3 regions of the Thalassobacillus sp. C254 genome follow, and region 2 is predicted to be linked to each of the others. Evidence: riboswitches for the same ligand, from Rfam matches in the RefSeq annotation. Region 2 holds a riboswitch; each other region holds the start of a gene.
The links. A riboswitch is a leader RNA that binds a small molecule or an ion and turns the genes downstream of it on or off. The one in region 2 is predicted to bind cobalamin.

Region 1 (6,043 bases), on a different contig from region 2:
TAAAAGCTTCCGGGCCATATGTAAGACGATGAAGATGAAATATCCAATGTATGACGATAATATCAAACGTCGCAAAAAAGCCTGAGGCAATGAGGACACCATGGAAAAAAGAAGGCGGAAAGAAACGCCAGGAGATAAAATAAAAAAGCAATGTGACTGCTCCGGCAAAAGCCAAAACCCCCAGCCTTTCTCCCGTCGTTTGGGCAGGAAACCCAAAAGCTTGAGCCTGATATTGATGAAACAGCAAGTCTACAAAAAAAACACCAAAGAAGTAACTGATGAAGCGAGTCAACATGGTACCTCCTTTCTCTTGTTACTATTTACCTGTGCTTACATTTAATTTTCACATCCCCCTTAAATCTTTTCTTTATCTTTTCCGGCAATCCTTCATGCATTTCGATCACTTACCTGAATATGGATTGATCCTCTGGCAGGAACATGAAATAATGTTTTGAACAAAAGAAGAAATACTATTTGATAACCTGATAACAGGCTTTGTCCGGCAGTGAAATACAACGATGATAAATGTCTACGCGTGGTATATACTGGACGACATTTACAATCTTCATGACACCAAAAAGGCTGCCCCGTTAATGGGACAGCCGCAGAAGACACTAATCTATTTTTACTAACTCTACAGGTCCGTGGTCATCACAGTGGTCGCCATGTACATGGTGCAGACGTCCATTGACAAGAAAGTCATAGTGATCGCCATGAGGAACAACCTCGTGACCGCAGTCATCATTGTGAGTACATCCGCAGTTCATGGGGGCACATTCGTCAGGGTTACTTTCTGTTACTGAAATTTTACATTCGTCCCAGTGGCCGTTGTGCTCGCGATGAAGGTGACCGTCATGAACATAATCAATATGGTCACCATGTTTAATTTTAGTGTGCCCGCAAGACAAGCTGTGCTCGTGGGAATGTTTTTCATGAACAGAGTGATCGTGCGCCATTCCTATTACCTCCTTTTTATTATTATTTCACCTTTTTAAACTCATTATCCGAAACAGACGAACATAAAACTTTAGATTGGGATAAGAGAAGATGGACAAGGCAAGGAATCAATGATACGATTTACTAAAATTATACATGCAATGGAAATAGGTGCAAGGCAAATACTGCCTGCTTAATAGGGAAGTCCGGTGAAACTCCGGCACGGACCCGCCACTGTAAGGGGGCCAATGTAATGATTGGCTTTCTCGAGTAATCTCACTGGGTAACACCGGGAAGGGACGAGAGGATAACCCCCAAGTCAGGAGACCTGCCTATTTCAACATCACTGTTGACCTACGGGAATTAGGGAGGTGGTTAGATGCTGCACCAAAGTGTGCCTTCACTTGAATATACCCTTAATAGGCGTGACAAGCCTTCCAGATATATTTGATGAGAAGTAAGCGTTTCTAACCCGATCCCCGGGGTAGAACCGCTTATTTTTTTGGTAAAGGAGTGGTTGCAGTTAATGAAAAAAGTACACAAGTAACACGCTTTGGTATGAAGAGGAAAGAAATCTTTACAAAAAGAGGAAGTGTCCTTATAATTCAAAATATAAATCGTAATAATTACTATTTATGATTACTGAGGAGGAGAAATAAAATGAAGTGGAGCAAAACATATCCGTTGTCTTTTTTATTGACCGGAACTCTTATTATGGCAGCATGTGGAGCAGAGGGCGATACTGAAACCGGAGCTGCTGAAGCGGAGGCTGATTCTTTGTCCCAGGATGAAGCAGTGGTCATTGAGAACAATGGGGAAGAACTTACATTTGAAGAAGCACCCCAGCGTGCAGTGACATTAAACCAGCACGTAACAGAAGTTATGCTCGCTCTAGGGCTTGAAGACCATATGGCAGGGACTGCATATTTAGATGACGGCATACATCCTGAATACCAGGATGCCTATGAGAGTGTACCTGTTTTGGCAGATCAATACCCTTCCCAGGAGCCTTTTTTAAATGTTGAACCTGATTTTGCTTACGCAGGATGGGAAAGTGCTTTTACAGAGGACAATATAGGAACCTTTACTCAGCTCCTTGAGTACGGGATCACCCCTTATCTTCATGAGTCTTCTTCAATGATTGGCCCGACGCTTGATGATGTATATCAGGATATTACTAATATAGGCCAGATATTTAGAGTGGAAGAAAGAGCTGAGGAATTAATCTCTGCTATGGATCAGCGGATTGCTGACGTTCAATCGCAAATAGACCCGGATACAGATGATCCTTTAAGGTATTTGTATATGATAGCGGGGAACAAGAGCCAATGACTGGCAGTCAATTTTTATGACAAACTTAATTGAAATGGCAGGCGGGACTAACATATTCTCTGATGCTTTGGACCAAAACTGGGGGAACGTAAGCTGGGAAGCGGTGATTGAGGAGGACCCTGAATGGATCGTTATTGTTGATTACGGGGAAACAACAGCAGAGCAGAAAAAAGAATTTTTGTTATCATATGATGCCTTGGAAAGTGTGACAGCAATACAAGAAGAGAATTTTGTAGTCGTTCCCTTATCTGCTGCTGCTGAAGGAGTCAGAGCTCCTGAAGCGTTTGAGTTGATGGCAGAAGGATTTTACCCGGATATAGCTAACGAAAATTAGGGGACTTTCTTATGAGCGGTATAGCAAAAACTTATGAGACCACCCCTTTACCAGGGAAAGATAAAATGGAGGAGAAACAGCTAAAAAGGAATAAAGTTACCTACATGCTTTGGCTCAGCGGTCTTCTAGGATTACTGTTGATATCGATAACTGCAGGGGTAATGCTGGGACCAGTTGCTATTTCCCCTGAAGCAGTATGGGGAATCATTGTTTCGAAGGTTCCGTTTGTGAATGCATGGATCACATCCGAGTGGACTCCTGCTCATGATCACATCGTTTGGGATATCCGCTTGCCCAGAGTGCTTTTGGGCGCTGTTGTAGGAGCAGGACTCTCAATTGTAGGTGTGGCTATCCAGGCCCTTGTTCGAAACTCCCTGGCCGACCCTTTTATTCTCGGTGTGTCTTCAGGTGCTTCTGTTGGAGCTACCTTGGTGATTCTGTTTGGAGCTTTCAGTGTATTTGGCCAATATGCTCTTTCACTTGCTGCGTTTTTAGGAGCATTAGTTTCCATTGTTCTGGTTTTTTTGTTAGCGCAAGTAAATAAACGAATTTCTACTGCGAGGCTCCTTCTAGCCGGCATAGCCATTTCTATGATATTGAGTGCAGTGACGAGCTTCATTGTTATTTCTGCGCCTAGAGAAGAAGGAATTCGAAGCGCTCTTTACTGGTTGATGGGCAGTTTAGCCGGAGGAACCTGGGGGAACCTGTGGATTCCTTTAGCTTCTCTTGTTATTGTGTTTCTTTTTCTTTGGTTTCAATCACGTTCATTAAATCTTCTCCTTATGGGAGAGGAGACGGCAGCTACGTTAGGGATGAATATTGATCAATTCCGAAAGATCCTTTTAGTTATTACTGCTCTTCTTACTGGGGTTTTGGTAGCTGTCAGTGGAGCCATTGGCTTTGTAGGGTTAATGATTCCCCATATTGTGAGGCTGCTTATCGGCTCAGACCATAAAAGGGTGCTGCCGGTCAGTGCTTTGCTTGGAGCTGTATTTCTAATATGGGCTGATATTGGAGCAAGGCTGATTGCTGCACCGGAGGAAATGCCTATAGGTATTCTAACCGCCTTATGCGGAGGACCGTTTTTTATTTGGCTCTTGCGAAGAAGTACATACTCGTTTGGGAGTGAATCATAATGCATGTAAAAGTAGAAGATCTTTCAAAAGATTTATCAGGTGAAAAAATACTGCAAAATATTAATTTACATGTAGATACAAATGAATTTGTCGGGATTGTGGGACCTAACGGCAGCGGGAAATCTACGATGTTAAAAAGCATTTATCGGCACCTTAAGCCTGACTTTGGCGTTGTGGAAGTAAACGGTGAAAATATATATAATTGGACGGCTAAAAAAACGGCGAAACATATGGCCGTTGTCAGCAGGAGTCAAGTGTTCCGTTTGATTTTTCGGTAAAAGAAATGGTACTTATGGGCAGATCCCCTCACAAACGTTTTCTGGACAGAGATAACATAGAGGATGAAAAAATTGCAGAAAAAGCATTATCAGAAGTGGGGATGCTTTCGTTTTCCAGAAGAAGCTTCGCCTCGTTATCAGGTGGGGAAAAACAAAGGGTTATAATAGCCAGAGCGTTAACACAAGAGGCTGATGTCCTTGTTTTGGATGAGCCGACGAATCATCTCGATATCCAGCACCAGCTGCAAATATTAGATCTGGTTAAGCGTTTAAAGCAGACGGTAATAGGAGCTTTACATGACTTAAACCTGGCTGCAGCATACTGCGATAAGATCTACGTGCTTAACCATGGGGAGATCTATGCATCAGGAACCCCACAGGATGTATTAACCACTGAGCTAATGAGAGAAATTTTCGGCGTTGAAACTGTAGTAATGGAGCACCCCATAACCAAGAAACTTGCTATTACTTATTTATCTGAAGGGATGCATTCTTAACAAAGGGGGCAATTTATTTATGGCGACTTGGAATTTATCAGAAACTTCCCACCACATTCTGATTTGTAACGGGGGAAGCTGTATGAAGCAGGGTGGAGAAGAAGTTACTTTAGCAATCAGGGAAGCAATTAAGGACCTTGGAATAGACGACATGGTTCATACGACAAGAACACGGTGTAATGGAAGATGTGAGGACGCTTGTGTGGTCATTGTTTACCCAGAAGGTATATGGTATCAAGGTATTAGTAGACAAACAGGAAAAGAAATTATAACAAAGCATATACAGGAAAAAACGATTTTGGAAGACTCATTAGCTTATCAATATAGTGATGGTGGTTTCTTGCGGCAGCAAGAAGCACCAGTAGGGATATACAAAAGAGATATAAGATGAAAAGGCTACCTGTAAATATACAGGTGAACCGTTTTCTTCTGTCCGTATTGTGGCTAGAGAAGCAGATTTTATGAGAGCTTATAAAGGATTTGCATCTTGGGAAGACGGACAGGAGTTTGTTTAAAATAATAACGGCTCAAAGTCGTTTTTTTCACTTTTATAGAAAAGGAATAAGTAACGGGGAACGCCACTCATAATAAACTTGTAAGAAGCCTTTCTTTATATCGTGAAGTTGGGTCTCTTAACAATATGGTCCTCCCTTTTGGTAAAAGGGAGGCTTTTTTTGAAAGCATATTTAGTTACGTTAGGAGCTCTGATGCTCTGCTTTACCTGTTTTTTCAGGAGCAAAAGAGCCGGTTGCAAAGGTCAGGAGAAATCCCCCAAAAAGCAGTGTGCCTAATACAAGGATGGATGGCAGGTATCCAGCGGTCTTCAAGAGATATGCTGAAAGGATGGGCCCCAGGCTTGCCCCAAGGAAAAGGACGAAGGCATTAAAAGATATCGCGCTGCCTTTTGCCGGGCCAGCAAGTTGGCTAATCAGAGAAATCACCACAGGGGTGACAATGGCAATGCCGGCTGTAAACGCCACGCTCGTTATAATAATCAGCGGAAGAGACGGACTGACACTCAAAGCCAGCAGTCCAGCGGAAGCAAGTCCTAAACCAGCTCTAAGAACAGTAAGAACCCCAATATTCTGGGCGATTCGCCCGGCAAATGGAGCAAGAAGCATGTCCAGGATTCCAGCTGCCCGTATGGATAAAATCTGCTGATCAGATAAACTGAATTCTGACCTTAAGTAGGTTCCCAGCACAGAGTACATACCGATAAGAGAAAGGAGGAGCATGAAAGTAATAGAAAAAGCGCTTATGAACTGTTTATGTTTTATAAATGTAAACATATACTTATATGTTGCTAGTATACTTTCTTCTTTTCTTTCAGTAATGTCTTTAGGCAGGAGTGTGATAACGAGTATAGTGCTTATGAAATAAATTCCACCAAGAATGAAAAAAATTGAGTGCCAGCCGTAATATTCATTTATCACTCCGCTTACTACCTGACCGATGATTCCGGCCATTAGAAGCCCGGAGCTTATATATCCTACAGTAGTCAGCCTCTTTTGCGGCGGGAACATTTCACCA
Region 2 (6,043 bases):
GTTTAAAATCTGTGGAGAAGTCCATTTTTCTGTTCCCCTTTCATAGGAAGATTCAATTTTATTTAAAATTTCTTCAGTTGTGCTCCCTTTGTCGCCATAGTAAATATCAGGTCTTTCTATTAAAATAACTTCAATTCCAAGTTCAAGGGCGGAGGTCACTTTTTCATCGAATGAACCTCTTTTTCCGCTTTCTTTCGTAATCATTGTTGTAATGCCAAACTGCTCATAAAGTGCTTTATTTAAGTCTTTAGTGAAAGGACCCTGCAAAGCGATAATGTTCTTTTGTTCCACCCCAAGCTCCTTGCATTTTTCCATGTTTTCTATTCTTGGCAGCATTCTGCACACAAGTCTTACCCCGTCCAAACCTATCAATCGTTTGGCGAATATATCCAGGGTCTTGCTGCCCGTCGTCAGCATGATATTGCCTCCACGCTTTGCTGCAAATTCTGCAGCTTCTTGGTAACTTTCAACTTTAACTACTAATTTATCGTAAGTATTGATAGAAGCACGCTCATATCGTATGTAATGAAGTCCGCTGTTTTGTGCAGCTTCTATCGCATTCTTGGAAGCTTCTTCAGCAAAAGGGTGAGAGGCATCGACAATTAAAGAAATTTCTTCTTCATAAAAAACTTTTTCCATGTTTTCTACGTCAAGTCTTCCTGTACGTACTTGAATATCTTCTTTTTCCAATTCCTTTGCTGCTTCTTCTGTAACCACTGAGGCAAGAACCTTATAACCGTCCTTTTTCACTTTCACTGCCAGTTCTCTGGCATCACTTGTTCCGGCTAAGAAAAATATCATGAGCGGGCCTCCTTTGTTTAGTGGGAGTGTTCATGATCATGATCATGGTCATGGTGATGACTGTGGTCGTGATCATGGTGGATATCCATATGCTCTAAAGCGAATAAACGATATTGACACATGTCACAGTTTAATTTCGCGTTACCACCAACAGCTTCTTCAGCCCGGTCGAGCAATACCTTCTCCAAGCGCTTGTGGAGGCCAATTGGGTCTGTCATATAAAACTCCTGCTCTGTATATTTTTCTTTAAAGGCTTTCAGTTTGGCATCCATTCGGTCCATTAAGATACCAGCAAAGAAAAAGTAAGGAATCATCAAAATATTACTTGCTCCCAGACGAATGCATCTCTCCACGCCTTCCTCTACTGTGGGGGTTGTCACTCCAATAAAGGATACTTCTACCGCTGCCATCTCCAGCTTTTCTGAGAGAATTCTAGAAAGCTTGAACAGCTCACTATTTGCATCTACATCACTGCTTCCTCTCCCAACCAATAAGATAGAGGTATCTTTGTTATACAATGTTTCTTGTTCCACTCCAGCGTGAAGCTTTTCTTTTAACAGCTGAAACATTTCTTCGTGAATCCCAATCGGCCGCCCGTAATGAAACCGGACTAAAGGATAAAGCTTTCTTGCTTTATCAATCGCTTGGGGAATATGAATCTTAGAATGTCCCGCTGGAAAAAACATAATAGGTACTAGCGCAACCTCAGTCGCCCCTCTTTTTACACAAGTTTCAATGCCCGAAGCAAGCCCCGGAGAAGCAAATTCCAGAAAACAAGTCTCCACAATCGGAGCAGGCACCTTTTGTTTAAGATTATCTACAAACTGGATGATCCCTTCATTGCCCTCTTTCTTCTTGCTTCCGTGTCCGATAAACAGCACAGCTTTCATATTTTCTCCCTCCTTATTCACATGGATTATCTACGATAACCGGCACTGGCATCTCTTGATACTTAAACCCTTGGATCTCCTGCACTCTCTTAAAAAACTTATGGAACCTTTCATTAGGCAGTCCTTTTTCCTTGTACTCATCTACAACAGCTGTAATGAGGGGAATTAACTTGTCCACTTCCATCCCCTCAGCCACTGGCTGTGCTACATGCGCATTTCTGCCCGTCGTTTTGCTCCCAAAAATACATCAAAAGCTCCTCTTCTATAAATAATGCCAATATCATCAGTAATTGCGCCGTAGCATGCCATGCCGCACCCATTAAAGCCTATGTTCATAACTTTGGGAACAACCATACCGCCTAGAGCTTCTTGTAGTTCTTCAGCATATGGGATTGAATCACGCTTCTCACCGTCACAAAAATCACAGGCCTTTACGTGAATCACATTACCTACCGGAGAAACGAGCCAGCCCGCTTCTTTAAGCTCTTTCACAATTTCCTGTGCACGATCTGTTTCAAGGGATACTTTGAAGTAATGGCTCGGTGTATACTCTACCTCACCGTCTTCCCCGATTACTTCTGTCAGCTGAAGAAGCTGTTTTGAGCTTATTTTCTTGTTTGCTGTTCCCGGAGAAACCGCAAATTCAAAAATCTCTGTTTGCTTAAACGAGATAGAATCTTCTGATACTTGTTTGTTTTCTGAATAAGTGGTGCCCAGCTTGCTTAACGCTTCTTCTGCAAGACCTTTAACATTTATACTTTCGGCAGCTGTTACCGTCTCTTCTTTTCCCCCATGCATTGCCCATGGCTCTGCCTCACTTCTTAGTCTCTGGCAGGTTTTAACTTTTGTTTCTCCTCGCCCAGGGTATATTTACGCTGGTAGCCTCTTGGGGTAATCATTTTGCCGTCATAATAAAATGTAGAATTATTTCCGATTACTACTGTTGTAAGCATGCCAATCTCATGGTCAAGCATGTGCTCCAAATCAGTCATCACTATGTTCTGCCGCTCTCTATATGCGCTTTTCACAAGGCCGACAGGCGTTCCTTTATCTCTATACTTCATTAAAATCCTTTGTGTCTCTTCTATTTGTCTTGTTCTCTTGCCGCTTTTTGGGTTATAAAGTGCAATGACAAAATCAGCCTGGGCGGCCGCTTCCACTCGCTTTACTATTAAATCCCAAGGGGTTAGGTGGTCACTCAAGCTGATCGTACAGGCATCATGCATTACCGGCGCCCCTAAAAGCGAGGCACAAGAATTGATTGCAGATACCCCAGGAATGATTTCTACTTCTACGCCTTCGTCCTCTTTCCATCCCTTTTCAATTAACACTTCATAAACTAATCCCGCCATGCCGTATAGACCAGCATCTCCGCTGGAAATGACAGCCACTGTTTTTCCTTGCTCAGCCTGCTTGACTGCTTCCTGTGCTCTGCTTACTTCTTCAGTCATTCCCGTCCTTACTATGTCCTGATCGGTAAGCAATGGTTTAATTAAATCTATATATGTTTTATAGCCAATAATAGAATCTGACTCAAGAATTGCTTCTTTTGCACGATATGTCATTTGTTCTTCACTTCCTGGGCCGAAACCTACGACAAGAAGTTTTCCTTTTTCATTTGTCACACTATCACTCCTTATATAGAATAAAGACGAACGCACTGCAAAAGGCTCTATTCCATTTGGTCTCTTTCAGACTGCTTATAAAAGCTGCACGCATCCCCCAGCCAGGATATATCGTACAAGCACTCCTTGAACAGAGAATTCACTAAAAGATTTACCACTCACCTACGCATACACAACTAAACAGCAAAAAAGCGCCCCTAACCTGCATGTGGAGGTTAGAGGCGCTCTTCCGGCATAATATAAACGGCTTTTTAACAGCCCATAATTAATCGGAAACCTGCTCTAACACCCCCCATGACCCGTAGGTTACTGGTGTTGTTGAAAAGGCAGGTCTCCTGGCTCTTGGTTTCCATCTGTTTCTTCCTTCCCATCGATTTGTACCGACAGTGGCAGCAAAACAGACAACCCAATTACAGTGGCGGGACCGCGCCGGCTTCACACCGGTCTTCCCTTTTAAGAAAACTGTTAGAACAGCTTTCACCTTTTCCCCTAATATTCTTCTCCTTTAAAGCTATCTGATCCTCCACTCTCTGTCAATCTCTTTTTGGCTTTCTATCTGCTAAGGAATTTATCCTTTTCCACTCTATTTTTGTTTGTGAGATTAAAAAAGAAAAATTCAGGAATAGAGTAGGAGAACGAATTAAGAGAAAGGGAGGTCACTAATTTGGCACATCAACAAGAAACCGGTATTTCATCAGAAACACCTTTAAAAACAAATGGAAAGTCAATTACAGCCCTGGTCCTTGGTGTAGTGGGACTCGTATCTTCTATTCTGATTCCGTTAGCCGGCTTTGCTCTAGGGTTGGTTGGCCTTATTCTTGGAATTTTATCAATAAGGGAGATCAAAAGAAGAGGAGAGTCCGGAAAGGGACTCGCAATTGGCGGTATCGCCTGCAGTGTAGCAGCTCTCGTTCTTACAGTGATACTCATGGCGCTCGCTGCAGCTATGCTGACGCTATAGTCCTCCTTGCTGACACGGTAATTAGTAGTATTTGTGATATAAACGTTTAGATTGCCCAAGGATGGGAATTAGAGGATCATAATTACTTTAAGGAGGAATATAAGATGGCAGATCCAAAGAAACAAGCCGAAGAAAAACTTGACAACATGTCCGAAAACAAAAAGGAAGACATTTTAGAAAGCTTTAGTGAGTTCCAGCAATACCTTAAAGGAAAAGTAGAAAAAGGTGAATCTCTAGGCCTCAGTGAAGAGCAAATGGCAAAAGGCGCTGAGCGTGTAGCAGAATACCTCAAAAACCATGAATCACCTAAAAATACAGAAGAAAAGCTATTACAAGAGATGTGGCAGGTAGCTGAGGATGACGAAAAGCATAAAATGGCTCACGTCCTGGTAAAACTAGCGAAGAAAGCTGGTTAATGGCAAAGTCACAGCTATAAAAAACAAGCAGTTCTCTGGAGGTACCAGAATACTGCTTGTTTTTACATATATTATCCCTTTATCTACAGGTAATTTTCAATTTCTTTTTCTCAAATTTCTTGCACTTTCAAAGGGGCTTGGTGCAGAAGCAATCGCTGAAATTATTGATATGCCGTCGCTTCCTGATTTCATCACTTCGTCGATATTATCTTCATAAATTCCACCAATCCCAACAATCGGTGTCTTGATCCCCATTTTACGAAACAGAGTGATCACTTGAGGACCCGTTTCTTCAGCAGCATCGTCTTTAGAACCTGTCGCATATATAGGCCCTAAACCAAGGTAATCAGCCCCGTGCTCTGCGGCTTCCAGGCCTTCGTCAATCGTATATGCAGAAACCCCCAGAATTTTATCACCCATCATTTTTCTTGCTTCTTTTGCTCCAATATCTTCTTGTCCAATATGAAGACCGTCTGCATTAAGTTGCACCGCTAAATCAATATCATCATTAACTATAAAAGGAATTCCATTCTGCCGGCAGATCTCTTGCAATTTACGTGCCAGCTCTTCCTTTTCAGCACCTGCTTTTGAACCTTCTCCTTTTTCACGGTATTGAAAAAGAGTAATCCCGCCTGCGATTGCTTCCTTTACTACTTGTTCAGGAAGCTGAGTAGTATTTTGACTGCCAAATATAAAATATAATTTTAAGTACTGTATCATCTCAGCTCTTGTTATACGTCCCAAAGTTTCCCCACTTCCTTTTTGGTGCCAGGCACCTTGCAGGTTACGTAACAAAGAAAACGTGAATGACGCTGTTGCTTAAAGAAAATCACAATTTTAATGTTACAGACCGCAGTGGTGCCAGGCACCTTTTGTGAATGTGAATCCTCCTCATACTGATAATTGTTATTTCAATAGATCGGTTAACTTAAAGAGATTGAAGCTAAGGAATCGACTTCCTTTGAAGTTATCTTATAAAGCTGATCCAAAAAAGCAATCTGAAAAGCTGCCTGGACCCTCACTTTCCTGAGCAGCCTTTTCTCCTGCTATTCCGTATGCAGCAAGAGCCGCCGCTCCCGCAGTTAAAACGTCCTTTTCAACTGCTGCAAACGAACCAATCACTGAACTTAATAAACATCCGGCACCCGTGATTTTCGTAAACATGGGAGTCCCGTTATTTACAATATAGGTTTTTTCCCCATCTGTAATAACATCCTCTTTCCCCGTCACACAAACAACGGTATCGAGCTTCCGCGCAGCCTCTTTGGCTAGTTCAAGTATGTCTCCCTCTCCTTCTTCCGCATCTACTCCTTTTATTTTCCACTCAAGTCCAACCACATTTGCCACTTC
Region 3 (6,043 bases), on a different contig from region 2:
CTCCGCACATAATAAGTTGTTTTCAACCCCTGCTTCCAGGCTTCAAAATGAAGGTTGAGCAACTCTTTAGCCTTAATGTCATGACGGACATAAATATTAAAGCTTATTGACTGATCAACATGGCGCTGTCTGGCAGCGTTTTGCCTGATGCTCCAAATCTGGTCCAGTTCATGGCGGGCCCGTTGGTAATAGAGGTACGTATGGTGATTTAAGTCTGGAGCTGTTACCTTAAACTTAAAGTTCTTCTTTTCTTCAGCAAATTCCACTGCGTACAACGGGTCAATTCCATCTGTGGATCCACCGATTTTGGCAGTAGAAGAATTAGGAGCTACAGCCATCATCCATCCGTTTCTCACTCCAGTTGCAGCCACCTCTTCCTGTAATTCCTGCCACCGTTTTGACGTATAGCCTCTTCGCTCAAAATAAAGACCTGTTTCCCACTCAGAACCTTGAAATTTACTATAAGCCCTTTTTCTTTTGCCAATTCCATGGAAGATTGAATCGTGTGATAGGCAATGTCTTCGTATATTTTATCTGCGTATTCCACAGACTTCTCAGATTCCCACTGGATTCCTTTTAATGCCAAAAGGTGATGCCAGCCAAACGTTCCAAGACCCACAGCTCTGTACTTTCTGTTGGTAACTTGCGCCTGACCCACTGGGATGTTGTTTAAGTCAATGACATTATCAAGCATCCTCATCTGAATAGGTATCAGCCTTTCTAAGACATCATCCTTACAGCCGACGGAAGATTAATAGAAGATAAATTACATACCACAAAATCTCCTGGTTTACGGACAATAACAATGTTTCCCTCTTCGTCTTCATACTCTTGACTAATAGGAGAAGGTGACATATTTTGTGTAATTTCTGTGCATAAATTACTGCAATAGATAGAGGTTCTTCCCTCCCCTTTCAAATGCTTGTTTGAATTTTGACGATTTACTTCATCCCGGTAGAACATGTAAGGTGTTCCAGTTTCCAGCTGTGCCACCATAATTCTTGCCATGATATCCATGGCTCGGTAGGTCTTTCGCGGAAGAAGAGGGTGATTGACTGCTTCTTCATACTTTTCTGTAAAATATTTACGGTCTTCCTCGTCATAAAAGTCTTCAAGACCAACCGGAGTGCCATCTTCACTCTTCCAGCCCATGATTTGTTTCACCTGGTGAGGACAAAACACATGCCATTCGCCTATGCTTCTTCCGTTCTCATCTGTCTCCTGTAACTTATGCATAAATAGGTCAGGTATCGTAACCCCGGTAAAAATATCGTGAGCTTTCCTTCTTTCATCACCATTATTTGTTTTTAAGTCAAGAAAACCGTTCATAATGTCCTTGTGGAATAAGTCTAAATAAACAGCCACCGCCCCTTGACGCTGTCCCAGCTGGTCCACACTCACAGCTGTGTCATTAATCAGCCTGATCCACGGTACCACTCCAGAGGAATTACCTTTAAACTTCTTTATATCTGATCCTAAAGCTCTTACCTTCCCATAATAAATACCAATCCCACCGCCATCCTTGCTGAGGCGGGCAATGTCCCAGTTATTCAGGTAAATACTGTCAAGTGAGTCATCAACTGTATCTATAAAACAAGAAGACAATTGACCAAAACTTTTTCCTGCATTAGATAAAGTAGGAGTAGCAACCGTCATATATAAATTGCTTAGTGCCCAATAAGCTTCCTTAACCTTTTCCAGCCTTTTGTTTTTTTCTTCCTTCTGCATAAGGGTCATCGCAATGATCATAAACCGCTCCTGCGGCAGCTCAAATACTTTCCCCTCATGATCTCTCGCTAAATACCGGTCTGCCAGTAAAAATAAACCTATGTAAGTAAACAACTCATCTCGCTTGGGTTCAATTTCCCGTTCTAATTCCTTAATTTCCTGTTCAGAATATGCTGCTAACAAATGATCGGAATAGATTCCTTTCTCACGTAACGTTTTCATTAGCTTATACAAGCTTCCATATCGTCTTTCCGCCGTGCTGTACCCTCTATGTAAAGCCGCCTGCTTGTATAGTTCATTTAAATACAGCCGTGCTGCAACAAACGTCCAGTCTGGCTGGTCCATTTGTATTTGGTTTAATGCATAGAGCATAGCTTGATGGTTCACGTCTTTATCCGTTCCGGTAAAAGATGTAATATATTCTTTGATTTGCTTTGCATTAAAATTGTAACGATCAAAAGCTTTATCAATTGTATCCATCACTTCATGTAATTCCTCTTTAACATGTACTGTCATTTTCTTCCTCCTTATTCCTGCTTTATTCTAAGCTGGCCGTTGTCGTCTCACCGCTCCTGATATTTTTTCGAATTAAAAAATCCGCTCAAATTAATGTGAGCGGATGAAACGATAGCAAGTAATGGAGAAAGATACTTTGGTCTTTCTCTGTGCCACCGTTTCATCTTCTCAATCCCCGAAGAAGGTGAAACATCTTAAGATAAGACAGGTCTCCTGACTTGTGCGTCTTCCGTCCATGAGCTCCTTCCCGTATAAAAACCGATCAAGTTTATTTATACAGTGGATACGACTCATTTCGTCAGCACTTACAGTTGCGGGGGCAGTCTTGGATTTTCACCAAATTCCCTTTTACGCCAAATGGCATCTCATCTCAAGGCAAACAATATATAGTTTTATCGATAACAAAAAACACAATATCTTGTGAAATTCTACATTTATACTACATGACTTATCCCAATTTAGCAAGTTCATAGATCCATAGATTATTAATTTATTTCTTCAAATGTAAAGCATCTCTACTATTACATGGGGGGAGCATTTGACGTCAATTATCACATTTTGTCGTAATACCCGAAAAGTCTAAGGCTGCGTTGTTTTTCTTTTCCTATTCGCTGAAAATACATTTATTTTACCTACACTAACCCCTGCATAAAAGAATTAATACCTCAGTGAAGCAACGGACTTACTAATAACCATCCTCTCCGTTTCATATCCCTTACTTTTTAAGTAATACTCCATTCCTGCTTTAGCAATGTCTATGTTATTTTTCGGACCGATGGTCACACGTTTTATAGGAAGTTTCTCTGGAAAATGAATCGTAATAAACGGGATGATTACTCCATTTGAAGCCCGGAAGAAAACCTCTGGGCCCCTCTCTTTGGTAGTGAGCTTTCGTGGAAGAGCAATTCGATATTCTTCTTCACTTTTAAAAGCCTCATCCTTAAAAAAGATCGAACAAGTTGCTAGTATAGAAAAGAAATGTTCTGAAAGCTCTCCACCGATTTCTTGCAGCGTATACTGAGGGTGAAGGCGGGATAGATATTGAAAGGTTTCCATGAGAAAATCCATAACAATTTGTTCTTGTTCTCTTCTGTCGTATATTACCCTTCCATACACTAAGGTATATTCACGGGCAAAATGACTGGAAAAATCATTTATTTTTTTCAGCATGTCACCAGAGGAAAAGCCGATATTGTATCCGTCGCCTTTTGCGTAGTTATACCAAAGAGCCAAAGAGTCTTTATTTTCGGTCAGGGAGAATATATATACTTCAAAATCGTCAAGGTCTATCTTCTCCATAAACCTTTGCCACGTCTGTTTTAATTCTAAAATAAATAACTTTTTCAGTTCCTGTATATATGTATCTTCCCCAAAGTTATCCGTCAGCTTACTTTCGACCTGTCCCAATACTTTATTAATAATTCCTTCTATATAAATAAGTTCATTTGAGTCATTTAAAAAGGTTCCTCTGCTCATCCACAAATTGTTTGTTTCTACCATGCCCATTAAACTATCTAAACCGGTGTAATGATACAGTTCCTTTTGTACAGTGTGATCTTTTCTGATTTGCTGGTCTACCGACTGCCAAAAATGCAGCGATAAAGCCTCTGCCAGTGTCCCCTTTTTATCCATGGTTTCTCCCCTTCTACTCAAGCATAAGTCTTATTTCCAGCTTGTATTTTCCCTTCTTTGTGTAAGAATAATCCCGGTCCACGATTTTTTCATTGGTGCACCCCATGTACTGGTATGCGTGACTCAGAATATCAAGAGCTCATTTAGGCATTATACATTTACCCAAATCCTTTCGGCTTACTGTCTATTTTCGTTCGACTCCTGCTTTTTCCAAAGGGGCCACTCTTCGACATGACTAATATAACTTGGAACTTTGACAGAACCTATGAAAAAAGACGGTCTCAAAAAATTTTCATTGAGACCACCCTTTTTTATCTACTTCTTTTTTTGCTGAAATGATCTTTCTTTTGCCGGCTCTGTACTTCCAGGTTCATCTGGGCTTTTTTGTGAACGGTAGGCCTCGTTTATAAACGAGCTTCCACTTTTCTTTGTGTTTTTATGGCTCACCCTCTTCACCCCCTCCTTATATAATGTTAGCTATTAGCCGCATTTTATTTGAGGGAGGGTAAAATAAGTGAGGTCTATCTGTAATGGGGGAGGAGAGCGGCCCCTATCGCTCCTGCCTTTTGCCCCGACAAGGCTTCGTAAATCTCGGCCTCTTTCTTAAATCTCGGGTAGACCAAATGATTTGTCTTTTCCTTAAGCTGGCCTAAAAAGTATGATGAAGAAGCCATCACTCCTCCTCCCAAGATAAGCTTATCAGTTTAATAAAAAGATGACATTCGCGAGCAGTATAGACAGGTTTGTAGTAAATTGATCCACAATTCCCGCTGAAATTTCTTCCTTTTCCACTTCAGCTAAATAAAAGAGTTGTCTTACATTTCCTGGTATACCCGCACTTTGGCATTGCTTCTCCAATGCTTTTCCGCTTACTGCATCTTTAAAGCTTTTGCCGGAATTCATCATCATATAACCGACTTCCCCTGAAAATCCATCTTTCCCATGAATGATTTCCTTGTTTACAATATAAGAGCCTCCAACGCCTGTGCTAACTGTAAGGTAGAATATACTCTCAGCATCAGCGCCTATACCGTTCACAGCTTCTGCAAGAGCAGCACAATTTGCATCATTTTCAACAAATACAGGAACTCCCCAGTATTGTTCCATCATTTCTTTTAAGGGAACGTTCTCCCATCCAGGCAGGTTTGGGGGACTTTTTATAACACCTTTCCAAGGATCTAAAGGGCCAGGGCTTCCTATCCCTATCGCTCCTACCTTTTCATTTTCTTTAACAAAAGCCGTTATTTCATTAATTTCATCAATAATCTCATCAGGCCCTCTTTCCGGATGAGTACTTCTTATATTTTCCTTTACTATTTGTTGGTGTTCATTCAGTAACACCGCTCGAATATTTGTACCGCCAATGTCTACGCCTACTGTATTCATAGGTGCCTGGCACCACTTTCCCTTGTCATGTGCTGCCCCCTTATTTCAACCTTATCCCCAAAAGAATGTTACAATCCTTTCTGGTGCCTGGCACCATGATTATCCGTGAATGTCTCTTTTGTTATATGCAATATATCCTGCCCCAAGGCATAGTAACGTAAGAAAGGTTAGGGTGGCGAGAGCAGTAACATTCACATCCTCTACCGGGAGCTGTGGCACATGCCCATATGGTGAGAGGACAGAAAGCCACTCTTCAAATTGCAGAAGCCCTCCCAGGTAGACAACAATAAAGGAATAAAGCAAGTAACCCCAAACAGCCGACACGGCATTAGGGGCTTTTCCAATCAGGAGTACAGCAATCGAAACCATTAACCAAATTGCCGGGAGGTAAACCATCCCTGCGCTATATAGGGTTCCAAAAGCGAGGCCCTCCTCCATAGAAATATTCCCTGCAATCCATAGACCGGTAACAGCAAGCGACATCATAACAAAAGAAACAATAACTGAAATAAGCAAGTAACTGCCAAGGAGGGTGTTTCTAGATACACTGCGGCTTAGGATATGTCTATTCGATTTTTCTTCTCTTCACTTACAATCTTTAAAACTGCCATAAGCGCTGGAATCGTGGAGATCATAGCCATAATTGCCATCAGCATTGTGATAAATTGCTCAGTTAAAGTAAATCCCTCTATGGATGGAAGCATTTCTTCCATCATCTCGATCCCTTCAATAAATGCTTCCAAATCTCCCAGTACTGATCCATAGGATACACCAAGAACAA

Region 1: another riboswitch for cobalamin. It lies ahead of JCM19033_RS13810 (ABC transporter substrate-binding protein); the one in region 2 lies ahead of cobJ (precorrin-3B C(17)-methyltransferase).
Region 3: another riboswitch for cobalamin. It lies ahead of JCM19033_RS19585 (ribonucleotide reductase N-terminal alpha domain-containing protein); the one in region 2 lies ahead of cobJ (precorrin-3B C(17)-methyltransferase).

Annotation. Positions count from the first base shown of each region.
Region 1 covers NZ_BAXQ01000014.1:81,706-87,748, forward strand. Annotated here, with positions in the region: gene JCM19033_RS13800 (DUF2243 domain-containing protein) at 1-295, opposite strand, end outside; gene JCM19033_RS13805 (hypothetical protein) at 615-956, opposite strand; cobalamin riboswitch at 1,089-1,287, shown strand; gene JCM19033_RS13810 (ABC transporter substrate-binding protein) at 1,597-2,268, shown strand; gene JCM19033_RS25965 (ABC transporter substrate-binding protein) at 2,285-2,602, shown strand; gene JCM19033_RS13815 (iron ABC transporter permease) at 2,707-3,738, shown strand; gene JCM19033_RS27565 (ABC transporter ATP-binding protein) at 3,738-4,016, shown strand; gene JCM19033_RS27570 (ABC transporter ATP-binding protein) at 4,031-4,513, shown strand; gene JCM19033_RS13825 (ferredoxin) at 4,533-4,904, shown strand; gene JCM19033_RS13830 (MFS transporter) at 5,209-6,043, opposite strand, start outside.
Region 2 covers NZ_BAXQ01000023.1:10,587-16,629, reverse strand. Annotated here, with positions in the region: gene cobK (precorrin-6A reductase) at 1-801, opposite strand, end outside; partial or broken gene JCM19033_RS17280 (precorrin-8X methylmutase) at 1-25, opposite strand, end outside; gene JCM19033_RS17270 (sirohydrochlorin chelatase) at 819-1,691, opposite strand; partial or broken gene cobJ (precorrin-3B C(17)-methyltransferase) at 1,705-3,256, opposite strand; cobalamin riboswitch at 3,624-3,816, opposite strand; gene JCM19033_RS17260 (DUF4190 domain-containing protein) at 3,981-4,277, shown strand; gene JCM19033_RS17255 (DUF3243 family protein) at 4,382-4,693, shown strand; gene thiE (thiamine phosphate synthase) at 4,790-5,437, opposite strand; partial or broken gene thiM (hydroxyethylthiazole kinase) at 5,617-6,043, opposite strand, start outside.
Region 3 covers NZ_BAXQ01000031.1:35,260-41,302, reverse strand. Annotated here, with positions in the region: partial or broken gene JCM19033_RS26720 (hypothetical protein) at 1-694, opposite strand, end outside; gene JCM19033_RS19585 (ribonucleotide reductase N-terminal alpha domain-containing protein) at 721-2,244, opposite strand; cobalamin riboswitch at 2,430-2,627, opposite strand; gene JCM19033_RS19580 (DUF2971 domain-containing protein) at 2,902-3,876, opposite strand; gene JCM19033_RS26715 (hypothetical protein) at 4,192-4,323, opposite strand; gene JCM19033_RS23820 (ROK family protein) at 4,398-4,565, opposite strand; gene JCM19033_RS19575 (ROK family protein) at 4,576-5,262, opposite strand; gene JCM19033_RS27745 (hypothetical protein) at 5,362-5,778, opposite strand; gene JCM19033_RS27740 (hypothetical protein) at 5,817-6,043, opposite strand, start outside.